DNA from 3 places in the Marinobacter sp. LV10R510-11A genome. Region 3 is predicted to be linked to each of the others. Evidence: predicted binding sites of a transcription regulator. Region 3 holds the regulator's gene; each other region holds the start of a gene.
The links. The regulator FliA, encoded in region 3, starts transcription of late flagellar genes. The targets are predictions, from matches to a motif close to CTAAAGTTTNNNNNNNNNNNGCCGNTAA.
Positions count from the first base shown of each region.

Region 1 (4,733 bases), 190 kb from region 3:
CAAGTTGAGATCCGAAAAGAAACTGGTCTCGATCAGGCAACCGTCACTGCTTCAGATGATGGGAACTCGCTGACTATCAGCAATCCGACAACCACAGCCGTGGATTTAAGTGGTTTTTCGATCACGGATGCGTCAGGTGATCAAATCACTGAAACTGGCAGCATCTCTACGCTGGCACAAACCACACCTGCAAGCGTTGGTGTCGATCTTTCGAACCTGGCAAAAAAAGATGATGGCGTTACAGGCAGCTTCGACATCATCGGGAGTGGTGGTGCAACGGAAACTATAAGCTTCTCGTTATCCGCTGGAACAAATGATCCGGCTGCCATTGTCGCGGAGATCAATAGCCAACTCGGGAGTGCGGCTGAGGGAGCTATAGGTTCCGACTTGACGGTTCAGGAAGACACCAACGACATTCAGTTCACAAATGCCAATGCCGGCGGTACTACGTACGATATTACAAACTTCACAATCAGCGATGGCGGAACCCCAGATAAATCTGTTGGAAGTAGCTTGAGCTCTTTGAAAGCGGCTGAGGACGTAACTATTGCCACAAAGTTTGAGGCAGGTGATACCGTTTCTTTTAGCCTGAATGTGGGGGGCACAGCTTTTGACGTCGATGACGCAAGTAGCCTTCGGGACGTCGTAGCGCAGGTTAATGCTGAAACGAAGAATACCGGTGTTTCAGGATTCCTGAGTGCTGAGGGTGACGAGATTGTGTTTGCGTCAGCCAAGGGCGAGAGCTTTACAGCTTCGATCACTACCGATATTGACGACAACGCGGCGACTGTTGAGGTCAACCAGAACGTTACCACGGATGCGAGCTCAGATATATCGCTCAACAGTCTGGATATCAGCACCCGTGGTGGTTCTGATGAGGCGCTGGTGGCGATTGATTTTGCGATCAACCAGGTGAACGAGTTCCGCTCTGAGCTCGGTGCGGTCCAGAACCGCTTCGAATCTACCATCGCGAACCTGAGTACCTCAGTAGAGAACCTCAGCGCCGCCAATAGCCGCATCTTGGACGCCGACTTCGCTTCAGAAACTGCGGCGCTGGCTAAGTCCCAGGTACTGCAACAAGCCGGTATTTCGGTTCTGGCACAGGCCAACGCTCGTCCTCAGCAGGTTCTGTCGCTGCTTCAGTAAGAGGTTAGCGGATAACAGTCGAAGCCTTCGGGCTTCGGCTTTACGCCGTTTCAGTACAGTGAGGTAAGCTATGAATGACGTTACCCTGAACAGTACGGATCTGAAACTGGCTCGCTCCGGCGAGGCGGTTCCGGCTCGGGCACTGTCGTCATCTCAGGCCGAAGGCAGGAATGCCTCCGAGCTTGCGTCTTTATCAGCTGGGCGTGTAGTGCCGAATCAGACGGCTTCCCAAGCTCAAGACGTTTCTAAAGCTGAACAGCTGCAGAAGCGGAATGAGGCGAAGCGGGAGGAGCTGGATGAGGCGGTTTCTCAGCTGAATGATTATGTTCAGAACGTTCAGAGAGATCTGCAGTTTGAAATGGATAACGATTTGGGGCAGACCATCGTAAGGGTGGTGGATCAGCAAACCCAGGAAGTTATTCGGCAAATTCCTGATGAACTGGCGCTAAGGTTGGCAGAGAAATTGCAGCAGGACGAACCGCTGACGTTGTTTAACATCAAGGTATAAAAAGTGTAAAGAGTTGCCGCTTTTGATTTGATGTTGGCAATGGTTGTTCAGCACCGCCGCACCCGTGAGGGGCCGGCGGTGTTCTGGTTTTTACGGAGGGTTGGCCCTACCCCCTCTCCCCCGGCCCCTCTCCCGCAGGGGGAGAGGGGAGCACATCGGTGCAGTTAAAGCCCCTCGCCCCTTGCGGGGGAGGGGTTGGGGAGTGGGGGCTCGTTAGCAGTGTTACGCGGTGTTACAAATTGGCGATGGGAAAGAGGCAAAGTTTTGCCGCTTGCGGCCGTTAAATAGACGATAGAGTGATTGGCCCCTTCAAGGAGGCATTGGTATGGCAGGTATTTCATCACTGGGAATCGGCTCTGGCGTGTTGACGTCCGATTTGGTGGATCAGATGGTTGCAGCAGAGCGCAGGCCAACTGATAATCGGTTGGCCCAAAAGACCCAGCAGTCAGAGGCGATGTTGTCTGCTTATGGCAAGCTGCGTAGCGCTATTACCGAACTGCGCCTGCCCATGCGCCAGTTAAGTGCTGCTGACAATCTGAAGGCGTTTTCCGCCAGCTCATCCAATGAAGACATTGGTGTTTCGGTAGACAGCACCAAAGCCAACCGCGGCAGCTATAGCCTGGATGTAACCAGCTTGGCCTCCGCTCAGGCTCTGGCGTCGCTGGAGGTGTTTGCCGATCGCGACACCACGCCAGTGGGTGAAGGCAAGCTGTCTATCGCCGTGGGCGACAAAACGGCCGAGATCACCATCGATAGTAGTAATAACTCTTTGCAAGGCTTGGCCAACGCCATTAACGATGCCGGCGTGGGTGTGTCTGCGGGCGTTATTGATACGGGCAACGGCTTTCAGCTGGTGCTGTCGGCGGATGACACTGGCAAGGCCAATGCGGCGAGCATCACAGCCACCGACAGTGACGGCAACGCCATCACCGACGGTTCGGGACTGTCACGTTTTGCCTATACCGCCGGGGACGCGGGGGGGCTCAGCGAAACGATTGAAGCCACCGATGCGAAGATGGATATCAACGGTATCACCGTCACCCGCTCCAGCAACAGTTTTGAAAATGTGATTGACGGCCTGTCTTTTGATATCAAGGATATTGGCACATCCACCGTCAAAGTCAGCCAAGACGTGGGCGCGGTAACGGATCGTGTTCAGGGCTTTGTCGACAAGTTCAACGCACTGCAGGGCACCATCGAAGGCTTGGCAGGTTTTAACTCCGAAGCGGGCGTAGGCAGTTTGTTGACCGGCGACAGTACCGTGCGTGCATTGCAGAGGGAGCTGCGCCAGGTGCTGACCGGCGTAGTTCCTGGGCTGGAAAATGCTAACGTGCGCAGCCTGGCCGACGTTGGCATTTCCACCGACCCCAGCACCGGCGCCTTAGAATTCGATCGCGAAGAATTCGAAGCCCAGCTGAAGAATAATCCGGATGACGTAACCGCGCTGTTCGCCGAGCAGGGCAGAACCACCGATGGCCAGGTGGAGTTTGTGCGCAGTGGTCTGAACACTCAGCCGGGCCGGTACGATATCAACGTCACTCAGGCTGCTACCCAAGGCCAGCTGGTTGCCGGTTCTGCGCTGGCGTCATCGGTTGACGTGACTGCTGATAATGATGAGCTCGCTCTGAAGGTAAATGGCGAAACCACGGTAAATCTGAAGCTTACTCAAGGCACCGATGTTTCCGCTCAGGCATTGGTAGAGGACATTCAGGCCCAGTTAAACAGCAACGCAGCCTTGAAAGCCTCTGGCGAGTCGGTGCAAGTGTCTATGGGCAGCGACAACAAACTTGTATTTACGTCGGGTAAATACGGCTCGGAATCCAATGTCAGCGTTGATTCTGTTGAAAGCCCCGGCGCGTTTGGCTTGTCAATCGCCACTGGCAGCGGGGGTAAAGACATAGCTGGCACCATCGGCGGTAAGGCTGCCCAAGGCGATGGTCAGGTTCTGTTTCTGAGCAGCGACGATGGCCCGGCATCCGGTTTGCAGGTGCGCATTTTAGGCGACCAGATTGGTTCCCGCGGCTCTATCAATTTTGTGCAGGGTTTGGGTAAAAACACCGTCGACCTGGTTAATAGCTTTGTGGGTGCAGAGGGTAGATTGGAATCCCGCGCCAGCAACCTGAACCGCGAGTTGGAACAAATTAAAGAAAACCAGGTGCAGCTGGATGGGCGCATCGAATCCTACCGCGAGCGCCTGGTGAAGCAGTTCAGCGCCGCCGATGCGCTGATCTCCCAGCTCAACAGCACCCGAGATTACGTGACCCAGCAGCTTGACGCGCTGGCACCACAGAATTTCAACAAGTAGTAATTCCGGCTAACGCTTTGATAAGTCCGGCGTAGCCGGCGAGAAACGAGGTTATCAATGAAAGGTTTAAGAGCATACCAACAGGTAAATACCCAAACCAGCATCACCGATGCCGACCCGCACCGATTGATTCAGCTGTTGTATAACGGCGCGCTGGAGCGGATTAATATGGCCAAGGCTCGCATGCAGGCGAAGGACTATGCTGGCAAGGGCCAGCTGATTGGGAAGGCGATTGAAATTATCGGCGGCCTCAAGGGCTTTCTGGATTTCGAGAATGGTGGTGATCTGGCTGGGCGTCTTGAAGCTTTGTACGACTATATGGAGCGAACGCTTCTTGAGGCGAGTGCCAAAAACGACTTGGCTAAGCTAGATGAGGTGGCGGATTTGCTTCGCTCTATTAAAGGCGGCTGGGATGGCATTCGTGAAGAGGCTGTGGCGCAGTCGGCTTAGGGTTGTTGATTTTTACTGCCTACAGAACCCCCTCTCCCCAACCCCTCTCCCGCAAGGGGTGAGGGGCTAAAGACTCCCAGCTTGAAGGTTGGGTGTTTGGCTCCCCTCACCCCTTGCGGGAGAGGGGCCGGGGGAGAGGGGTTGCTTAGTTCCCCACAACCGCTGCCCTTCCACTCCCAATAGCCAACTCCCCCGCACTCCCGTACAATCGCCCCTTGTTTTCAATACATCCATTCTGTTCAGTCTGGAGCACAGGCATGTCTGATATTAAAAAGGTGGTTCTGGCCTATTCTGGTGGCTTGGACACTTCCGTTATTGTTCGGT
Region 1 covers NZ_LT907980.1:161,022-165,754, forward strand. The annotation lists gene CPH80_RS23120 (flagellin) at 1-1,146, shown strand, start outside; gene CPH80_RS00975 (flagellar protein FlaG) at 1,217-1,654, shown strand; gene fliD (flagellar filament capping protein FliD) at 1,980-3,959, shown strand; gene fliS (flagellar export chaperone FliS) at 4,017-4,409, shown strand; gene CPH80_RS00990 (argininosuccinate synthase) at 4,667-4,733, shown strand, end outside.
Region 1: the regulator FliA is predicted to act here: its motif matches at 1,911-1,938, upstream of fliD (flagellar filament capping protein FliD).

Region 2 (4,733 bases), 1.0 Mb from region 3:
CAGACCTCGCTAATAGCAGGTTTTTGCCAGGTTTCAGGGGCTATAGCTGGCTCAAAACCGTTCAGTACCCAAGCATCGGCCTTAAAGCTCAGTGTGTTCCAGGCGTCGTGCATGTCACCAAAGAACAGTGTCAGGCGAACCCGGCCTCCGGCCAAAACAATGCGGTGGGTGCCTCGAACCAGTGGTGGGTAACTGGCAACCAGTTCCTCAGCTAGTTCCCCGAGCTCTGGCCACACCAAAAGCGCTTTTTTGAGATCCTGCGAGGTCAGCGGAAAACGTTCAGAGGCGACGAAATGAAGTGTCGCTGCGTGGGATGGGCCCCAGGCTAGCCAAGCTTGCCATGTGGCAAGAAAGCTTAGGCCTGAACCAAACCCGGCCTCTGCAACCACGAAAGAGCCTGCTTCAGAAACACAGGAGAAACGCGCGGGCAGATTGTTGTGTTCAATAAACGCGCAACGAAATTCTTCCAGCCCTTTCTTGCAGCTGAAATAGCCATCCCCGAATTGCTTGGATTCGGGAACGCCGTGGTGCCAGCTTATCTCCGCCGGCTCTATTGCTGGCGGAACAGTGGGGAGAGTCATTCTAGGTGCTCCGCCGTGTTCTTCTATTCCAGCAGGGTGACGCTTTCGATGATCACAGGGTTCACCGGCACGTCGGCCATGCCCCGAACACGAGCAGTTTTTACTTTAGCAATGGTATCCACCACGCCCATCCCTGCGGTTACCTTAGCGAAGACCGTGTAGCCTGCTCCGCGAACCCCGGCGTTCAAAAAATCGTTGTTTGCTACGTTGATGAAAAATTGGGACGTTGCAGAATCTGGGGCGTTGGTTCGTGCCATGGACACCGTACCACGGAGATTGGGCATGGTTGGTGAGGCTTCATTCTGGATGGGTGTGCGGGTTTCCTTGCGTGTCATCTCCTTAGTAAAACCACCGCCCTGAACCATAAAACCCGGAATAACCCGGTGATAAATTGTGCCGTCAAAAAAACCATCGCGGGCATATTGCAGGAAGTTCTCAACGGTTTTCGGGGCCACATCAGGGCGAAGTTGCAGTTCGATGGCACCTTCGCTGGTGAGGATCCGGACTTTAGGCAATTCGGCTTTTACGCTATCGGCGTCAGTTTGCGCGTGTGCTTGAAGTGCTAAAAGGGATAAGCCGAGAAACATAACTACGACGTGGATCACATTACTCAAGGGTTTTACCAAATTTGTCATTACCTGGCTCTCAGTCGGTTAGCGGCAGATGGTTTTCCTGCAATAATTACATAGACTCAATTGTTCTCCGATCTTAACAGATTTGATTCACAGTTCGGGAAACACGCTTGCGCAGAATTGGCCGTTATCAACTAACCTTTTCTGGGAGCCATTGCGTAGAAAATTACTCACCGGGCCGGGTTGTACGGTAATCACTGTGAGAAAGGGGAGAGGCTAGTGAGATTCCGTAAAGGGTTTGAGGAAAAGTCACGGCTTGGGCGGCTGCTGGTCAATCGTGGTTATTTGTCCGAGGGGCAGGTAAAAGAAGGCCTCAAGCTACAGCGTGAGAGCGGGAAACGCCTGGGTGAGGTGCTCATTACGGCTGGCTGGATAACCGAGAGAGAGCTCGGTCGGGTGTTGAAGCACCAATCCCGTTATCGTAGCGCGGCAGCAATGGTCACCATGGTAGCTCTGCCGTTTCAGCCGCTGGTTTCGTTTGCGGCGAGCAATAATGCCAACGCAGCTCAGGCGGCAGAAGCTGGGGAGCTTTTTGATGCGACAGGAATGGCGCCACTGACGGAAAGCGAGTTGTCGGCGGTTGCCGGGCAAGGCAATAGCTCGTTGCTTTACCAAATTGGCGTGGTTGCTGGTATGGCGGAAAACCCGGGTTCTGATGAAAGCAGCGGCCAACTAAAGCCTGATGTTATTGAGGGAATGAAACTCACGGCCAATGTGTTCGTTCCCGTGCTCAATCTGCTGGATTCAGACCTTTCAATTTCTGGCGTGCATTACCGCGAAGGGGAGCCCCGGTATGTTGTGGGTGAAGACGGCGCGATCACCATGGCCTTTCCGGAGCGCATTGAAGAGATTCGTATGGATAATATCCGGGTCAGCGGTGGCGGCAGTCCTGCTATGGGTAACGTTAGCATTACGGACATCCGCTTCCACCCTGATTCCCGAATGACGATCTACACCCGTTGATCAGGCGCTGGCGAAAACCGTGCGGCTTGATACGGTTGTTTGCTGGCCCTTGGCGCCGTATAGCTTCTGTTGACCTGAAGCTCCTCGAAAAATATCCGTAAGCCGGGTCAGTCGTTTTTGCAGGTGATTAAGAATACGCCCGTTGTTCTCGTTGAGAATATGGCACTCACGAAGCTTTGCGTCTGCTTCCTGCCAAAGGGTGTAAAGATCGTTAAGGCCGGCACTGCGAATAAAGCGTGAAGGCTCGCCACTGTCTGGCCGAAACCCCATTGCCACTAACAGATGAATTTTCTGTTTCGCGCGCTCACGGATCTCCCCGAGTACAGTATTCTTTTCCTGAGTCAGTGTGTCGAGCGTTTTGGTATCGGAACCGGAAAGACAAGACTTCTCTTTATGTAGAGTATCCGCCAGAGTTTCTAGCTGGCGGATATCCAGGGAAAGAAGATTCTTCAGAACATCAATTGCAGCCATGATTTACTCACCCGAATATGCTTTTATCCATATCAAGCATTTTCTGGGCCAGCTTTTCTGCATCAATCTTGTAGGTGCCGCTTTCGAGCGCTGAACGAATCTCTTCGATTCGATCGTCATCCATTTCAGGGTAATCCCCCAGCTTCTGTTCCAGCTGCTTAAGATTCCTAGCCTGGCTGCTCAAGTTAACGTTTTCGCCGCGCGCACTCTGGGCCTTAGCGTTGGCCTGCTCTGGAGCGGCTTGCTTGGCACTTGGGCTGTTGGCGGGCTTGTCGGCCGTGGTTCTTTGGGTGTTGACCTGGCCTTGGCCAATTCCATTTAAGTCAACTGACATATCGATACCTGCTTACGGTTGAGCCACACATGGGTGGGCTGACTCGGGTTTATATCCGCTTAACGGCACATTGCCGGCATACTTTAGGGGCAGATATATACTTTTTGTTAACATTCTGTAACGCGCCATGGGGCGCTTGAGACGGTGACGATCTGGCGGCATATTTTTGCCGGCGGAAAAGTCCTGCCATGTCGTCTGCGCGCTACATCGGCACCTCGACGTGCCCGGGCGCCGTGACGTTCGCTCTTACAGTCCTGGACGAACCAAGGTTTTCCACTAAAACTTGCTCACCAACGGACGCGTTGGCCAGGGCTTTGCCCCGGGAACGAACCGAAAAGGATCCGTTGCGGGCGGTGATGATAACATGATCTCCTCGGCTAACGGCATCTGGCGCTTCGAGCAGATCGGGGGTTAGAACTGAGCCAGTATTAACCGGCCTGCGTACAACCATGCCTTCCACCAAGTCTGCATCCGTTATTATTCCCCGTCGGCTAGCATTCACCACAACAGAGCGGCTTTTAAGCATGCTGCTGGTTATGCGTTCGCCTCGACCAAGCGGGCGGGTCGCGACCAGTGCGGGGCCGTTGATGGAAACCGTGGTTGTAACAAACATGCGCCACGGACGCTCGCCGATGCAGGCTACCTGTACCGAGGGGTGCTCGCTTTTCCACGGGTCACCGGTAAATTCGACCGCTAGAGCGGCAGAGCAGGGTGCCAGTGCAATTCTGCTGTCGATATTGCCAGTCTCGAACGTAACCTGGTAATCCCTTTCAGCCTGCGTTGCTGCAAAGGCTTCAAGAAACGACAAGGTTGCTTCGTGTATCTCGTTCGCAGTGGTTTGTGCCTGCACTGAGCTGGTTAGAGCCATGAACAAGGTCAATACTAAAAGCTGGGTGCGCATATGTCCTCGTTTGTCCTATGCTGTCAGTAATACGGCAGAATTCATTAAAAATGCCTAAGGAATACGGTGCCCTGGCCGTTAAACAGGCTGATCCGCTTGCGGGCGACGTTATTACGTCACTCTGACAATTTATTTAATAGAACAGCAAAATGCGTGCCGGTGCTATCCGGCCAGCTAGGAGAGACTGCAATGGCAGGGGTATTGGACAGTGTAAACCAGCGCACGCAGCTGGTCGGTCAGAACCGGCTTGAGCTCCTTCTTTTCCGTTTGCGCGGCCGCCAGATATACGGCATCAACGTGTTCAAAGTTAAAGAGGTGCTCCAGTGCCCCAGGCTGTCTTCCATCCCTAACAGCCGTGCAGTGGTTCGTGGCGTGGCGCACATCCGCGGCGAAACCATTCCGGTTATTGATCTGGGTATGGCTATAGGTTTGCCAGGAATTCCTCAGGAAGACTTGCCGACCAGCTTTGTGATCATTACCGAGTACAACCGAAAGACCCAGGGTTTCCTGGTAACCGGGGTAGACCGGATCATGAACATGAATTGGGAAGACATTCTGCCACCTCCGAAAGGAGCCGGTAAGGATATCTACCTTACAGCCGTTACCAAGATTGATGATAAACTGGCGGAAATCATAGACGTAGAAAAGGTTCTTTCCGAGGTTTCTCCGCTTCGGGAGGATGTTACCGATGCAATTCGGAGCAAAAGCGCGGAGCGGGTTTCGGTGCACTTGCCAGTTCTGGTGGTGGACGATTCTGCCGTTGCGCGCCGCCAGATTGAGCGCTGCCTTATAGCTATTAGCATGAATGTGGTAACCCGGAACGATGGTAAGCAGGCGCTCGAATATCTTAA
Region 2 covers NZ_LT907980.1:1,351,740-1,356,472, reverse strand. The annotation lists gene mnmC (FAD-dependent 5-carboxymethylaminomethyl-2-thiouridine(34) oxidoreductase MnmC) at 1-581, opposite strand, end outside; gene CPH80_RS06520 (peptidylprolyl isomerase) at 605-1,216, opposite strand; gene CPH80_RS06515 (pilus assembly protein PilB) at 1,433-2,176, shown strand; gene CPH80_RS06510 (flagella synthesis protein FlgN) at 2,177-2,647, opposite strand; gene flgM (flagellar biosynthesis anti-sigma factor FlgM) at 2,655-2,981, opposite strand; gene flgA (flagellar basal body P-ring formation chaperone FlgA) at 3,184-3,882, opposite strand; gene CPH80_RS06495 (chemotaxis protein CheV) at 4,072-4,733, shown strand, end outside.
Region 2: the regulator FliA is predicted to act here: its motif matches at 3,041-3,068, upstream of flgM (flagellar biosynthesis anti-sigma factor FlgM).

Region 3 (4,733 bases):
AGCTCATTGATCAGGCTCATGGAGCGGGCATAATCCCCGCTTTCAACGCTTTTCACGAGCTCTGCAGCCTGCTGCCGGAGCTTTTCAGTTACCTCTGTCTCAAGACCTCGGTGGTCTTTCTTGTCATCACTCATACGAGCCGTCCGATAGCTGTTTACTGGATTCGCTCAAAGATTTTCTCGATTTTATCTTTGAGAACGGCGGCCGTAAAAGGCTTTACAACATAGCCATTCACGCCAGCTTGAGCAGCGGCCACAATCTGATCGCGTTTGGCTTCGGCGGTAACCATCAAGACAGGGAGGGTTTTCAGATTTTCATCAGCCCGCACCGCTTTGAGCAGATCAAAACCGGACATTCCGGGCATGTTCCAATCTGTCACCAAGAAATCGTACTTACCGCTTTTAAGCATGGGCAAAGCGGTATTGCCGTCATCCGCTTCATCAACGTTGGTGAAGCCCAGATCACGGAGCAGGTTCTTAATAATCCGTCGCATTGTGGAGAAGTCGTCCACAATGAGAATTTTCATGTTCTTGTCCAAAGGGACCTCCAGTTAGTAACATCCGTTAGCTGTCAGTTTCGTTGCGCCATTCCGAAAGCCGGCCACGCAGCCGCAACGCCGCTTGGCTGTGTATCTGGCTGACTCTGCTTTCACTGACGCCAAGCACTGCGCCAATTTCCTTGAGGTTCAGTTCTTCCTGGTAATACAAGCTCAGTACAAGCTTTTCCCGCTCTGGAAGCTGCTCTATTGCGGCAGCTAGACTGCTTCTAAATGCATCAGAAGACAGGTCATCCAACGGATTATCACTGGTCTCTAATTCTTGTATCGGCAGCTCTCCGGATTCATTGAGCTCATCAAGGCTAAAAAGTCGCCCACTGTTAGTATCGGACAGAGTGGCATGGTATTCAGAAAGCTCCATGTCGAGCTCTTCGGCCACTTCTACGTCCTGGGCTTCACGGCCTTCGCGATCCTCAACAGCCTTGATAGCGCGGGCTACACGACGTGCATTCCGGTGAACGGAGCGTGGGACCCAGTCGCCTTTACGAATTTCATCCACCATGGCACCACGAATGCGTATGCCAGCATAGGTTTCAAAGGTTGCGCCTTTGGTTGCGCTGTAGCGTTGGGCGGCTTCTAGCAGCCCGATCATTCCAGCCTGCATTAGGTCGTCTAGCTGTACCGAAGCCGGCAGCCGCGCCAAAAGATGGAGCGCAATTTTCTTGACCAGGAGCGCGTGCGTCTCAATGAGCTCTGAGGGACTTTTCACGCCTGACTGGTGGTAGATTCCCAGGTTTTTCGCCAATGTCATGCATCCGGTTTTGTTTGACGGGATCCGTTTCAGACTTCGACGAGCCGCTCCACAAAAAACTCTAAGTGTCCGCGGGGAGATGAAGGCAGCGGCCAGCTCTCAACCTTGTCAGCCAACGCTTTGATCGCAAGTGAGGCTTTGGCCCGGGGATAAGCATCCAGCACCGCCCTCTGGCGCTGAACCGCTTTCTTCACAGCTTCGTCGTAAGGCACCATACCCACATACTGTAATGCCACATCTAGGAAGCGCTCAGTCACTCGGGTAAGTTTTTCAAATAGATGGCGGCCTTCCTGCTCATTGCCCACCTGGTTGGCAAGGATGCGGAAGCGGTGGGTGCCGTAGTCACGATTCATCAATTTAATGAGGGCGTAGGCGTCGGTAATGGATGTTGGCTCATCGCAAACCACCAGCAGCAGTTCTTGAGAGGCCCGCAGAAAGCTCACAACCGACTCTGAAATACCGGCAGCGGTATCTACAATCAACACATCGATTTGATCACCCAGTTCGCTGAACGCGTTGATCAGCCCCGCGTGTTCCATGGAGCTGAGCTGAGTCATACGCTGAGTGCCGGACGAAGCCGGAACAATCTTGATGCCACACGGCCCATCCACCAGAACGTCCCTGAGATCGCATTTGCCCGCTAGGACATCCTGCAGGGTGTTGTTAGCCGTGACGCCAAGCAGCACATCAAGGTTACCAAGACCAAGGTCGGCATCGAGCAAAACAACACGACGACCCTTCTGGGCCAGAGCGATGCCAAGGTTGACCGAAATATTACTCTTGCCAACCCCGCCTTTGCCGCCGGAAACCGCTATTACCTGTACCGGATGTGCTTTGCTCATACTATTTATTATCTCTTGCCACGTTTAGCCGGATTTCATTTATAGCCGGGTATAACTTCGATATTCAGAGCCTTAGGCCATTTCGCGCGGGCGCTCTGTGCCAGGCACTCTCTGTGCAGCTGCCTGTTGCTGAAGCATTTTCAGGCGCTCGACCGCCAAGCGTACAAGCGGAACAGCTTCAGCATGATGCAGATCTCCCGGGATCTTCTGCCCATCTGTGTAATAAGCCACCGGCAACCCGGTTTCCATCACAAAGCCCAGAGATTCGCCTAGAGTTAGGCCTTCGTCAATTTTCGTTATCACGCAGCCCGTTAGATTAGCCATCTTATAGCAATGCCAGACGGATTTCATAATACGCGGCTGGCTGGTTGCGGAAACTACTAGGTGCGTGCGCACGTTGTGGTGACTGCGGGCCAGCTCTGTCAGCTGCTCCTGATAGCCTTTGTCAGAACTGGTTAGCCCTGCCGTATCAATTAGTACCAGATGGCGGTCCGACAACTCATCAAGAATATCATCCAGGGTGTTGCTTTCGTCCACCACCCGAACTGGTACGTTCAGAATGCGACCAAACACGAAAAGCTGCTCATGCGCCGCAACCCGGTAACGGTCTGTGGTGACCAGTGCCACGGAATCGGCGCCGTACTTCAGTACATAACGGGCGGCCAGCTTGCCAATTGTGGTGGTCTTGCCGGAACCCGTGGGGCCGACCAACGCATAAACACCGCCTTCGTCTAGCCACTCTTGGTGGGGCGTGCGTAAGCCGGTGACGAGCATTTTCAAGGACTGTTTCCAGCCATCATCCAGCTTTCCGCCCTTGTGGCGACGGGAAAGCGAGCCTGCCAACTCCGAGCTCAGGCCAAACTCTTGCAACCGTTCTGCTAGCCGTTGCTGAACCGCACTGACGCCGGTTTTTGCTGGCTCACTATGCTGGCCACTCATGAGATCCCGCAATGAGCTGATTTCTGCACGCATGCGAGCAAGCTCATCGGAATAGTCTGTATGACTGCTGACGCCAGAAGAAACCGGCTCATCAAAACTGCCATTCACCGCTTGGTGCAAATCTGCAAATGACGCTTCAGAATAGCCCTGGCTTCGCTCGGCCCGATTTTCGCGCACGTCACGAATGCGGGAACGGGAGCGGCTTAGCTCATCTTCCAGCCGGCGGTGACGCTCTGCCTGCATTTCAGCAAGGCGAGCACCATTGGTGGCTTCGCTGGCCTCCTCGCCCAGACTCTGCCGCGCCATATTTTCGTCATAATCCAGTGCCGTAACAATTTCAACGCCATCGTCTACCCGGCGGTTAGAAAGGATGACAGCATCGGGACCCATCTGTTCACTGACTTGCTTCAGTGCTTGGGCCATGCTTTTGGCAAAAAAACGTTTCACTTTCATGATATTGCATCCTCCACCGGCAACGCTGTACCCGCGCTGTCCGTTCTTTCATCCGCGTGCTTATTGGCCCACGGACGCCACGATCGTAATTTGCTTGTTATCCGGTATTTCCTGGTAGGAGAGCACGTGCAGCCGCTCCACACCGAAACTTGCAAACTTTGCGAGCACCGGCCTTAAGGGGCCAGATACCAGCAGGATGGCGGGTTTACCAAGCACTTCCTGGCGCTGAACGCTGTCTTGCAGAGAGCGCTGCAGCTTTTCCACCATATTCGGCTCCAGAACCATGCCTATATCCTCCTGGCCGCCAGATTGTTGACTCTGCTGAACAGACTTAAGCAATAACTGTTCCAGATCTGGATCTAAGGTAATAACAGGTATCTCCGGATCACTGCCACAGATGCTCTGAATAATCATCCGTCGCAGCGCCTGACGCGCCACAGTGGTCAGCAGCCTTGGGTCCTGACTCTTGGGGTGCACGTTCACCATGGCTTCGGCAATGGAGCGCATATCCCGAATGGGCACCTCTTCTTTGAGCAGGTTCTGCAGCACCTTCAACAGCAGGCTGATGGACATCGTGGTTGGCACCAGCTCTTCCGCCAGCTTAGGCGAAGCTTTTTCCAGCTGATCCAGCCATTTTTGAACTTCTTCGTGGCCCAACAATTCATGAGCATGTTTTTGCAGTACCTGGTTCAGGTGCGTAGCCACCACGGTGCTGGCATCCACCACCGTATAACCCAGCGTTTGGGCTTGGTCTTTTTTCTCTGGCTCAATCCAGCTCGCATCCAGACCAAAGGCGGGGTCCTTGCCTTCAATACCTTCTATTTTTCCGAACACTTGGCCTGGGTCGATTGCCAACTCGCGGTCGGGGTGAATGTCTGCCTCTGCGATGGTTACGCCCATCAACGTGATGCGGTACACATTGGGCATGAGGTCCAGGTTGTCGCGAATGTGTACGGAGGGCATAAGGAAGCCCATGTCTTGCGACAGCTTTTTACGCACGCCCTTTATACGGCTTAACAGTTGCCCACCCTGGGATTTATCAACCAGTGGTATAAGGCGGTAGCCGACTTCTAACCCGACGATATCCACCGTTGCCACGTCGTCCCAACCCAGCTCCCGGGTTTCTCCCGGCGCAGGTAACTGGCGGCCGGGGTCGCCACCGGCATCACCGGCCAGCGGTGCATCACGGCCC
Region 3 covers NZ_LT907980.1:354,332-359,064, reverse strand. The annotation lists gene CPH80_RS01825 (protein phosphatase CheZ) at 1-134, opposite strand, end outside; gene cheY (chemotaxis response regulator CheY) at 155-538, opposite strand; gene CPH80_RS01815 (RNA polymerase sigma factor FliA) at 564-1,307, opposite strand; gene CPH80_RS01810 (MinD/ParA family protein) at 1,337-2,149, opposite strand; gene flhF (flagellar biosynthesis protein FlhF) at 2,222-3,541, opposite strand; gene flhA (flagellar biosynthesis protein FlhA) at 3,602-4,733, opposite strand, start outside.